3 regions of the Avibacterium sp. 21-594 genome follow, and region 1 is predicted to be linked to each of the others. Evidence: riboswitches for the same ligand, from Rfam matches in the RefSeq annotation. Region 1 holds a riboswitch; each other region holds the start of a gene.
What was found. A riboswitch is a leader RNA that binds a small molecule or an ion and turns the genes downstream of it on or off. The one in region 1 is predicted to bind thiamine pyrophosphate.
Positions count from the first base shown of each region.

Region 2: linked by a shared signal. The riboswitch ahead of thiB (thiamine ABC transporter substrate binding subunit) and the one ahead of L5B76_RS10850 (ABC transporter substrate-binding protein) in region 1 are both predicted to bind thiamine pyrophosphate.
Region 3: linked by a shared signal. The riboswitch ahead of L5B76_RS01850 (ABC transporter ATP-binding protein) and the one ahead of L5B76_RS10850 (ABC transporter substrate-binding protein) in region 1 are both predicted to bind thiamine pyrophosphate.

Region 1 covers NZ_JAKKOC010000001.1:2,251,674-2,255,800, reverse strand. The annotation lists gene acnB (bifunctional aconitate hydratase 2/2-methylisocitrate dehydratase) at 1-1,527, shown strand, start outside; TPP riboswitch at 1,748-1,850, shown strand; gene L5B76_RS10850 (ABC transporter substrate-binding protein) at 1,953-3,008, shown strand; tRNA gene L5B76_RS10845 (tRNA-Met) at 3,052-3,128, opposite strand; gene mltA (murein transglycosylase A) at 3,365-4,127, shown strand, end outside.
Region 2 covers NZ_JAKKOC010000001.1:102,271-106,397, forward strand. The annotation lists gene glnE (bifunctional [glutamate--ammonia ligase]-adenylyl-L-tyrosine phosphorylase/[glutamate--ammonia-ligase] adenylyltransferase) at 1-1,968, opposite strand, end outside; TPP riboswitch at 2,086-2,174, shown strand; gene thiB (thiamine ABC transporter substrate binding subunit) at 2,217-3,221, shown strand; gene thiP (thiamine/thiamine pyrophosphate ABC transporter permease ThiP) at 3,257-4,127, shown strand, end outside.
Region 3 covers NZ_JAKKOC010000001.1:397,017-401,143, forward strand. The annotation lists gene hxpB (hexitol phosphatase HxpB) at 1-170, shown strand, start outside; gene L5B76_RS01840 (ABC transporter substrate-binding protein) at 215-1,159, opposite strand; gene L5B76_RS01845 (ABC transporter permease) at 1,168-1,923, opposite strand; gene L5B76_RS01850 (ABC transporter ATP-binding protein) at 1,923-2,636, opposite strand; TPP riboswitch at 2,709-2,799, opposite strand; gene L5B76_RS01855 (gluconokinase) at 2,988-3,515, opposite strand; gene L5B76_RS01860 (GntP family permease) at 3,812-4,127, shown strand, end outside.

The DNA.
Region 1 (4,127 bases):
CGTCAATCCCTTGGCTTACCTGATAATGATGTGTTCGCGAAACCACAAGCGGTGGCGGATAACCACAAAGGCTTTACCCTTGCACAAAAAATGGTCGGCCGCGCTTGTGGTGTAGAGGGCATTCGCCCGGGGCAATATTGCGAACCAAGAATGACTTCGGTCGGCTCGCAAGATACCACCGGCCCAATGACCCGTGATGAGCTAAAAGATCTCGCTTGTTTAGGTTTTTCATCAGATTTGGTGATGCAATCTTTCTGTCATACGGCCGCCTATCCAAAACCGGTGGACGTTGTTACTCACCACACCCTGCCAGATTTTATTATGAACCGTGGCGGTGTTTCCCTGCGCCCAGGGGACGGCGTGATCCACTCTTGGCTCAACCGTATGTTATTGCCTGATACCGTAGGCACTGGCGGCGATTCGCACACACGTTTCCCGATTGGTATCTCTTTCCCTGCGGGGTCAGGTTTGGTGGCGTTCGCCGCTGCCACAGGCGTAATGCCGTTGGATATGCCTGAAAGCGTGCTAGTGCGTTTCAAAGGGGAAATGCAACCGGGGATCACCTTGCGTGATTTAGTACACGCTATTCCTTATTATGCGATCCAACAAGGCTTACTCACCGTAGAAAAACAAGGCAAGAAAAATATTTTCTCAGGCCGTATTTTAGAAATTGAAGGTCTAGAACACCTTAAAGTGGAACAAGCCTTTGAGCTTTCTGATGCCTCTGCTGAACGCTCCGCGGCGGCTTGTACTATCAAATTAGATAAAGAACCGATCATTGAATATCTCAATTCCAATATCGTGTTGCTCAAATGGATGATTGCAGAAGGCTATGGCGATGCACGCACCCTTGAACGCCGTATCAAAGCAATGGAAAAATGGTTAGAAAACCCAGAATTGCTCAGCGCTGATCCTGATGCAGAATATGCCGCGGTGATCGAAATCGATCTCAACGAAATCAAAGAACCGATTTTATGCGCGCCAAATGATCCTGATGATGCTCGCCTACTTTCTGAAGTGCAAGGGGATAAAATTGACGAAGTGTTTATCGGCTCTTGTATGACCAACATTGGGCATTTCCGTGCCGCTGGAAAATTATTAGCCAAATTCAAAGACGTGATTCCAACGCGTCTATGGCTTGCGCCTCCAACTAAAATGGACGCCAGCCTATTAACAGAAGAAGGCTATTACAGCATTTACGGTAAAAGTGGCGCGCGTATTGAAATCCCAGGCTGTTCACTTTGTATGGGTAACCAAGCGCGCGTGGCAAACAACGCCACCGTGGTGTCCACTTCCACTCGTAACTTCCCGAACCGCTTAGGACAAGGTGCAAACGTGTATTTGGCTTCCGCAGAACTCGCCGCCGTAGCAGCACTGCTCGGCAAACTGCCAACGCCAGAAGAATACCAAGCCTATGTGGCGGATTTACAGCAAGACAAAGACGACACTTATCGCTATATGAATTTTGATCAACTTAATCAATATACACAAAAAGCCGATCAAGTAATCTTCCAAGCACCAGCTTAATAACGCCTATCACAAAGTGCGGTGAAAAATTCAAAAAATTTCACCGCACTTTCTTTTTTCTCGGTTTATTAAAAATAAAAATGCAGTTACTTTCTTTCCTAAATGAAAAGCAAAGTGCGGTAATTTTTTTCATTATTTTTATTAAATCTTTTCATCATTAATTAATGCCATTTGACCTTTTTCTCATTGACAGCCCTAGCCTGCCCTTTCTATACTAAACGAGAATTAGTCGGGGTGCTTGATGGAATATCCAAACAAGCTGAGATAATACCCGTGAACCTGATTCAGTTAATGCTGACGTAGGAAACTAATTAGATCATATTCTTGCAAACGCCTTTATTTTGCGGAATTTTCTGCTTTACCTTTCTAATTTCTTCCTTGCTCGTCAATATCACTTTTTACTTTTTGTTAATAAGGAAATGACAATGCAATTTAATACTTTTCTTTCATCATTTTGGCAAAAATTAGGTTTTATCCTTTTTGTGCTGTCTAGCTTATCTATACATAACGCCCAAGCACAAGGACGGCTTAATATTTATTGCAGTGTGCAACATTCTGTCTGCGAAAAAATGGCACAAGTTTTTGCCAAGAAATATAACGTGGACACCAAATTTGTGCGTAACAGCACGGGGGCAACCCTTGCCAAAATCAAAGCTGAGCAAGCCTTGCCTCAAGCGGATATTTGGTACGGCGGCACAATTGAACCGCACTTTCAAGCCGCGCAATTAGGCTTACTCGAGCCTTATCGTTCACCATTGCAAGCGGAAACTATGCCACAATTTAAAGCCCTGCTCGACAAACACGGCGATGTTACCTCCATTGGCTACATTATTGTGTTAGGCATTGGCGTAAACACCGAGAAATTCAAACAATTAGGCATTAAAGACTATCCAAAATGCTGGAAAGATTTAACCGATCCAAAATTTAAAGATCAAATCCAAATGCCTGATCCGCGCAATACTGGCACGGGCTACACCTTTATCGCAACGCTAGTACAGTTATTCGGTGAAGAAGAAGCCTTCCGCTACTTGAAAGCCTTAGATAAAAATATTTCTCAATATGCTAAAAGTGGTACAGAGAAATCCAATCTCTCTCGTGGTGATGCGGCGGTAACCATTGGTTTTATTAATGGTTATCAAACCGAGAAAGAAAACGGTGCGCCTGTGGAAGCCATTTTACCTTGCGAAGGCGACAGCTATTCCCTTGGCGGCATCAGCATTTTAAAAGGGGCAAGAAATTTACAAAATGCAAAATTATTTATGGATTGGGCATTAACGCCTGAAGCGCAAGAAATTGCGTGGCGCGAAGAAAAAATGTATCAAATTCCAACCAATATTCACGCCAAAGCCTCACCAAACTCCACTGATCCAAAAACCTTAAAACTCATTGACTTTGATTTTGAACGCTTTGGTTCAGATGAAGAGGGCAAGCGCTTGATTAAGCGTTGGATTGAAGAAATTAAGCTCAATGCGACAAATTAAGCAGACAATAAAAAACCGCCGATAAAATCGGCGGTTAGAAATCTGGTTGCGGGGGCTGGATTTGAACCAACGACCTTCGGGTTATGAGCCCGACGAGCTACCAAGCTGCTCCACCCCGCGTCTGTGGGGGCGTACTATACGCTGTTTTATTTTTAATGCAAGCCTTAATCCTAAAAAAATGATTTAACTGATAGAAAAATCGGCAATTTGCTGAGTTTCAAGGCAAAATGCACAAAATTTCCACCGCACTTTTCTTGATCTAAAAAATAAAAGAACGCAAAAACTGCTATCACTTTGAGCGGTTTTTTGTTATTTTACGCCGTTTAATTGCAAATGATTTTATTAAGGAACTTCAAATGCCGATGTCTGCAAAATTTTTCAAAAATTGCACCGCACTTTTAGCTATCGCGGTGCTTTCTGCTTGCTCTAGTTCAACCCATAAAACAACCAAAAAAGTGAGCGTTAAAAATACCACTACTGATACCAAAATTTTCGGCGCAAAATATGATGGGCGCACCTATCAGCAACAATTCTTAATGCCAGTTTCCCGCGTAGAAAATCGAAGTGCGGTAATAAATCAAGGGGATTTTTTAACCCAGCTTTCTAATGTACGTCAATATTCTTCACGCTTAACCAATAAATTTGCGGTGAGCTACGGCAAAATCACTAACTGGGTTTTATCGGGCGCAAACGTCAATGAATTATCCAATTTCGGGATTCAGCCAATGATTATGAAAGGGCAAGATGGCTATCAAAACGTGTTGATGACGGGCTATTATTCTCCAGTTATCCACGCGCGCCGTACGCCACAAGGCAAATATAATCAACCCATTTATGCAATGCCAAGCCCATCGCAAAAACGCGTGAGCCGTGCGCAAATTTATGCAGGGGCGCTGCGTGGCAAAGGTTTAGAACTAGCTTACAGCGATTCAATGATCGACAATTTCCTACTCGGCGTGCAAGGCAGTGGCTATGTGGATTTTGGTAACGGCGACTTGAACTATTTCGCCTACGCAGGGCAAAACGGTTTAGATTATGTGGCGGTTGGACGTTTATTGGTGGAAGATGGCGAAATTGCCAGAGAAAAAATGTCTATCCAAGCCATTAAAGATTGGGCAA
Region 2 (4,127 bases), 2.1 Mb from region 1:
TTTAAATTGGCGCAGGGCGTCAATGAATTGTTCTTCATCATCTTGCGGTAAACGGAGCAAATATTGCTGTAATTCCGCAGGATATTGGTTGAAATGGATAGGGTTGAGCAACGCCTCACGATTTAACAACTCATCAAGCAAAATCGGGTGGCGCGCCACTTGTTGCGCAATCAGTTGCGATTGCGAACACAGTTCAATGAGCTGATTTAGCACTTGTGGATTTTCCACCAGCAATTCTAAATAGGTGGTGCGCGTGAGAATTTTGTCCACAATATCCAACATTCGTGGCAGCAAGGTGTCATAGGCTTGATGCTGGAAAATTTGTGCTAGCAACATTGGCATTAATTGCGCCAATACGCCACGTCCCCTTGTACCGATAGGACGGCGCGCTAGCTCGGTGCGGAACTGAGCAAGGCGTTGTAAGAGCGGTGCATTTTCTTCCAGTTTTATGCCATTTTGTTGCAACATCTGCTGAATGTCTTCATCATTGAGATCCGTTTCTAAAAAATCGTCCCACTGGCTATTTTCTGGCGTGGGCTTATCGTTTTCTTCGCCAATTAATTGAGAAAAAACCGACCGCACTTTGTGTTGGTGAGATTGCAATAACGCATAAAAATCGGCCCAGTTGGTGAGGTGATTTTCCACGATGATTGGTTGTTTTTCATCGTTCCATTGAAGGTAATGTTGTGTCGCAAAAATCAGGCGCTGGCGATCCAGTTCTTTTTCTGGCAAAAGTTGCGTTTGCTTATCATCAATGGCTTGCAACACGTTTTCCACACGGCGTAAAAACACATAGGCTTGTTGCAAATCTTGTTTTTCATTTGGGCTAAGCAGGCCTAATTTTTCTAATTCTGGCAAGAGATTAAGCAGAGAATGCTGCTGCAATTTGATTTCACGACCGCCACGAATTAGCTGGAAAACTTGCACGATAAATTCAATTTCACGAATCCCCCCAGCGCCAAGTTTGATGTTATCCACTAAACCTCGGCGGCGCACTTCTCGCTCAATTTTGCCTTTCATTTCGCGTAACGCTTGAATCACACTGAAATCAATATAACGGCGATAAACAAAAGGGCGGAGTAAATTTTGCAAGTTTTTCACATTCGGATCTTGCGGATCTGCCCCCAAAATTCGCCCTTTGATCATCGCATAGCGTTCCCAATCGCGCCCTTGTTCTTGGTAATATTGCTCTATTGCGGTAAAGCTTAGCGCTAAGGCACCGGCTTCCCCAAAAGGACGTAGGCGCATATCCGTGCGATACACAAAACCATCAGGGGTATATTGATCAAGGGCGTTGATAAGGCGCTGTCCAAGGCGAGTGAAAAACACGCTATTTTCAATGGAACGCCTTGCCCCTTGGGTTTCCCCATTGGCAGGGTAGGTGAAAATGAGATCAATATCAGACGAAAAATTGAGTTCAAATCCGCCTAATTTTCCCATTCCTAAAATATAAAGTTGTTGTGGGTTACCGTGCGCGTCCATTGGCGTTCCCATTTCCGCACAAGCGCGCTGATAAAGCCAATCGCGAGTGGCGATAATAATGGTTTCTGCCAGTTGAGAAAGGCGCACAAAAACCGCTTCTACGGTGGTGAGATTTAGGCTTTGACACAGGCTCAGTTTTGCCATTTCACGGTGGCGAAACAGACGCAGTTGGCGATATAGTTGGGCATCGTCATTAACGCTTTCAAGCAAATCCTGCAAGGCTTGGCGATAATAGTCTGTATTTTCTAAAGTGGGGATCTGCTGCCAACATTGGTGCAAAAAGTGCGGTTGTTTTTTTAAGGTTTCTGCCACAAAATCAGACATTGCAATGCCTTGCGCTAACTTGCCAATCGGGCTTGTGGGATCATTTTTCTGCACAGCAATTTGTGTGTAAATTTCTTCATTATAGTGTTCGGGGAAGTGTTGAATTAAACTCGCTGCCAGTGCTTGCAAGGTATCCTCAAGGTGGGGAACAGAAAATGCCATAGCCTATCCTTATGAATGATTAACTTGTTGCTAACTATAAAGAAATTTTGAGAATTTTTAAACACATAGATTGCATTGGCAACAGAAAATTACTACACTGAAAGCCGAGCTAAAGGCTCAGATTAGTCGGGGTGCTTGATAGCTGAGATCATACCCGTGAACCTGATACAGTTAATACTGACGTAGGAAACTAATTTCTTTGCTGTTTGCGTCAATATTGCTGGTCGTTTTTTATGGAAGGAAACACTATGCAATTCAAAAAATCTTTTTCTCTTACTTTTCTTACCGCACTTTTTAGCACCCACCTTGTGGCGGCGCAAAGCACGGAAAATGTGCAAGTTTACACTTATGATAGCTTTAGCGCAGATTGGGGCGCAGGCCCGAAAGTGAAAGCCTTGTTTGAGCAAGCTCACCCGCAATGTCAGGTAAATTATGTGCCTTTTGATAGCACTGGCGTGATGTTTAACCGCATTCGCCTTGAAGGGAAAAAGAGCAAAGCAGATATTGTGCTAGGCTTAGATCAAACAATGCTTGATGAAGCGAGAAAAACACAATTATTTGCCGAAAATAATGTGCCAACGGAACAACTTTCCTTGCCAGTGAAGTGGCAAGACAAGGTGTTCTTACCTTATGATTTTGGTGCTTATGCCTTTGTTTATCATAAAGAAAAATTACCAAATCCACCAAAAAGCCTAAAAGAATTAGTGGATAACCAACAACTTCGCGTTATTTACCAAGATCCGCGTACCAGTGGCGTGGGGCGTGGGTTAGTGATCTTAATGAATGAAGTTTATGGTGATGATGTGAGCGCAGCGTGGAAAAAACTCGCTAGCCATACCGTTACTGTGGGCAAAGGCTGGTCGGAAACCTATGGCGCATTTTTAAAAGGCGAAGCGGATTTAGTGTTTAGCTATAACACCTCACCGCTTTATCACTTATTAAATGATAAAGATGCCAATTACGCCGCCACAGATTTTGCTGAAGGGCAAGTGTTACAAATTGAAACCGCGGCACGAATGGCAAATCACCCAAATGCTTGTGCAGATACCTTTATGCAATTTTTGATCTCACCACAAGCACAGAGCCAAATTTCACAAAAAAATGTGATGTTTGCCGTAATTGATGAAAAAATTGAACCGCACTTTGATGCCTTAAAACAAGCGCAGCAAAGCAAAACCACCTTGGGTAGTGGCGTCAATGCAGAACAATTAAAACAATGGACGAACACTTGGCAAGCCAGCTTAACACAATAATTCGCCGTAACTTGCAAAAATTCCCCCTGTCTTCAATGGCTGGGGGAATTGGAGTGATTTTGCTGTTAGGCGCATTTTATCTGTTTGCCTTAAGTGCGGTGTTAAATGTTGGCAATGATCATCAATGGACGACACTTTGGCAAGATAGCTATGTACGCCACGTTATCACCTTTAGTTTTGGGCAAGCTTTTTTATCGGCGTTTTTATCTGTACTGGTTGGTCTGTTTTTTGCGCGCGCGTTTTTTTACCAAGATTTCCGTGGCAAGCCACTGATTTTAAAATTATTTTCTCTCACCTTCGTGTTGCCTGCCTTGGTGGCAGTGCTAGGCTTACTTGGGATTTACGGACATTCAGGCTGGCTGGCAAGCTTATTTTCCGCTCTTGAGATTAATTGGAAACCCAATATTTATGGCTTGAGTGGCATTTTAATCGCCCATTTATTTTTTAATATTCCTTTGGCAAGTCGCTTATTTTTGCAGGCGCTTTCAAGCATTCCCAATCAGCAACGGCAGCTCAGTTCACAACTGAATATCCGCGGTTGGCAGTTTATCCGTTTGATCGAATTACCTTACTTACGCCAACAGTTTTTGCCAGCGTTTGCTTTAATTTTTATGCTGTGCTTTACCAGCTTTGCTATTGTGCTAACCCTTGGTGGTGGGCCGGCTTACACCACTTTAGAAGTGGCGATTTATCAAGCCATTTTGTTTGAATTTGATTTGCCGAAAGCTGCAATGCTCGCGTTATTACAATGTGGTTTTTGCGTACTGCTGCTTGCGCTCAGCAGTTTGTTTAACAGCAAAGATCCGAGCCAGCTTAATTTGCGTCATTTTTGGCGAGAAAAACAAACAAGTGCGGTGCAAATTTGGCAAGTTTTTTGTGTCAGCAGCGTGCTGATTTTTCTCTTTT
Region 3 (4,127 bases), 1.9 Mb from region 1:
CCCAAGACTGTTTAGGCATTGAAGATTCGGTGCTAGGAATGACTGCAGTCAAAGCCGCATCAATGCGCTGCGCTGTTATCCCAGCTCCCGTTGAACGCAAGGATCCACGTTGGGCATTAGCGGATTATCAACTAGAACAGCTAGCTCAAATTCCTGAGATTTGTGCATAAAAAAGTGCGGTATTTTTCACCGCACTTTTTACCTAGCCTATTTCTTATTCCACCTGAATGGCATAATCAGACAATTTAGGAACCTGCTTAATCAGGCCTTGTTGTTGCATAAATTGTGCCATTTTCTCATAACGTGCGTTATCTAGGGCGCTTGGGCGTAAACTTAAACGTGGCAAGGTATCGCGCCAAGCCAAGCGATTGAGTTCGTTGTCTAAATCTTGCGGTTTATAACTCACAAACGCCAGCCAACTTTGTTGTGGGTGGTTTAAAATATAAACGCTGGCTTGTTCAAGTGCGGTCAAAAATGCACGAATTTTTTTCGCAGGAAGCTGATTTTTATTGGCCACGACAATCAATTCATCATACATTGGCACGCCCTGTTCTTCTGGATAAAACGCCTTGCCCGGTTTCTTTTCTATCGCCATCTGATTTAGCTCAAAATTACGAAATGCCCCGATCACCGCATCGACTTGTCCGCTAAATAATGCGGGAGAAAGCGACCAATTGACGTTCACTAATTCCACATCATTTAAAGAAAGGTGGACGGATTTCAACATTGCACCAAGTAACGCATCTTCAAAACCGCTCACTGAATAGCCGATCTTTTTCCCTTTTAAATCGGCAATTTGTTCAATACCGCTATCTTTTAGCACCACAAGACTATTTAACGGCGTTGAAATTAAGGTGCCAACACGCACTAGCGGCAAACCTTCCGCCACTTGCATTTGCAGCTGTGGCTGATAATCCACCGCTAAATCTGCCTGCCCTGCTGCCACTAATTTAGGCGGCATTGAAGGATCAGCAGGCTCGATAATCTCAACCTGCAACCCATTTTCCGCAAAAAAGCCTTTTTGCTGTGCCACAATAATGGCGGCATGATCGGGGTTGACAAACCAATCCAGTAATAAGGTTAATTTTTCTTTGGCTTGCGCGCTAATGCTCATACCTAAAGCGAAAATTAAACTGCATAAATACCATTGTTTTTTCATTTTTTCTCCTAACGTAAATGACAGACCCAAGGAATAATGCGGTGAAGCAATTTATCTATCACGAAATACAGCAAGAGCGCGATAACCACCAAAATAAACAACGCCGCGAACATTAAGCTAATTTGAATTCGAGCATTGGCTTGCAACATTAAATAACCAAGCCCTTGTGATGATCCTACCCATTCCCCCACGATCGCTCCAATAGGGGCTACGGAAACCGCAATACGCAAGCCCGAGGCTAACGCAGGCAAAGCGGCAGGTAAGCGAACCTTAAATAATAATTGCCCTGATGAAATTCCCATTGTTCGAGCCAGCTCCAACCATTGCTTTGGGGTGTTACGCAAGCCGTCATAACAGGCAGCAGTAACAGGAAAATAAATAATCAAAATCGTCATTGCGATTTTTGATGCAATACCGTAACCAAACCAAAGAACCAATAAAGGGGCAATCGCAAAAACAGGAATCGCCTGCGAAGCAATTAAAATGGGTAATAAAAAAGCAGAAAGTGTTTGTGAAGAAGCAAGCAATAAGGCAGAAAGCAAACCAAATAAAAAACCTAGCACCAATCCTAACAAAATTTCCCATAAGGTAATTTTGCCGTGCATAAACAATAATCCCCATTGCGAAGAGATTTCATTAAGTACGGAAACGGGTTCAGGCAATAAATAATGAGGGATCGAAAAGACGAAAATTGCCCCTTGCCAACATAAGGCAAAAAATAACGTCATCATCAATGCTCGGAATAAACTTTGCCACGCCAACATTATTGTTCCTCCATTAATTGCGCAAACAAATATTGCTGCAATTGCCATAATTTTTCTTGCGAAAAATCTCGTGGTGCATTACCTTGCGGGCAAATAGGTTCAGAAAGCTGAACAGGTTGCTGGCGTAAAATATAAATTTTATCTGCTAACAATAAGGCTTCTTGCGGATCGTGGGTGATTAGCAGTACGGTTTTATCCTTTAATAAACGATGTGAAAGTTGCTGTAATTGCAAACGGGTTACCGCATCTAAAGCAGAAAATGGCTCATCCATTAAAATAATCTCCGCCTCCTGCATTAATGTGCGAGCCAGTGCAACGCGCTGACGTTGTCCACCGGAAAGTTGATAGCAAGGTTTGTGCAAATGTTGTTCCATTTTCACCGCACTTAATAATGCCCGCGCTTTTTCTTCCGTTTTTTTCGTTTTGCTATGAGTAAGATGTTGATAAAGCTGAACATTATCTAAAATCGAAAGCCAAGGATACAAACTATCTTGTTGTGCAAGCCAAGCAATTTTCCCTGAACATTTAATGTTACCCTGTGTAATCGCCTGATGTTCTAACCCTGCAATAGCACGCAATAAAGTGGATTTTCCCACTCCTGATGCACCAAGCAACGCCACCCATTCCCCTTGCGATACCGTAAAATGAAAATGCGAAAATAAAGGTTGCTCAGCAAAGTTAAGTTGAAGATCGGAAATGTCGATCGCTTTCATCGTTCACTCACAAATCAACGTGATTGAAAAAAGCAATAATAGAAGTGCGGTAAGAATTTAATAAAAAAAGAAGATCGTTCATAATTAGTTTCCTACGTCAGTGTTAGCTGTATCAGGTTCACGGGTATCATCTCAGCTTAAATAAGCACCCCGACTAATGCAAAACAGTGTAGCGAAACTAATAAATAAAATCAAAGTATTCTGAAAAAATAAAAATAATTAAATTAATGATGTTCTATAATTTAAGAATACTGTTTTAAAAATAAGAAATTTATTTTCTTCACATTTGGCAAATAAAAAACGGTGAAAATCTCACCGCTCTTTAACTCTTTTTATATCACTAAATGATGCCTAGTTTTGCAATAAAGGCGTTAAGGCTTGTACACAGCGATCCACCACTTGTTCAAAAGTGCCGTCAATATCAATGTGGATCACATCTGGTTCGTCCGCTTGTGGCGATTCTAAGGTATCGAATTGGCTTTTGAGCATTTCTGTTTTCATATAATGCCCTTTGCGGTTTTTCATTCGCTCTAGCACAAGATCAAAACTGCCTTCTAGGAAAAGAAATTTCACGCTTTCATTACCATCACGGATTTGATCACGGTATTTTTTCTTGAGCGCAGAACACACGATAATTCCCACTTCACTTTTTTGTTCAAGACTAAATGCCGCATCACGAATGCGTTCAAGCCAAGGCGCTCGGTCTTCGTCATTAAGCGGTTGGCCATTACCCATTTTGATGATGTTGGCTCTTGGGTGTAGATCATCACCGTCTATGAGCTTTAAACCTAAACGGTGGCAAACTTCAGTACCTACGGAGGTTTTGCCCGTGCTGGAGACGCCCATTAGGATAAAACTTTTGCCTTTTGCTTTTTCCATTTTGTTTTCCTCATTTTTATTATGCTAACGCAATAATGAATTGGTTCTGTGCTAACCATAGCAAAAAATCGCCAGTTGGCGTTACTGGTAACATTCTATTTTGTGATCCGTTTCACAAATTTTTAACAAAGATCGCAATTTTTGTCGTTATTGTTTGAACTTAAGGGGGGATTTCCCTAATAATAGACGCATCTACTTTACCTTTCCAGATAATTTTTGATGTTACGGGTAAATTAGCTATTCGTTCTTTTCCTTTCGGTTAAGAAAACGCTTTCATCTATAATTGAGGACGTTATATGTTAATTTTCATTATGATTGCTTCAGTGTTGCTGTTGCTCTTATTAATTATGAAATTCAGAGTTCACGCTTTTGTGGCATTAATTATTGTGAGTTTACTCACCGCACTTGCGACAGGCGTGCCTTTTAAAGATATTCTGCCAACTTTAACAAAAGGTTTTGGCGGTACGTTAGCTTCTGTCGCATTGCTTGTGGGCTTGGGCGCAATGATTGGGCGTTTACTTGAGATCACTGGCGGTGCAAAAGTGTTGGCAGATACGCTTATCAATAAATTTGGTGAGAAAAATGCCCCATTCGCACTTGGTTTTGCTTCTT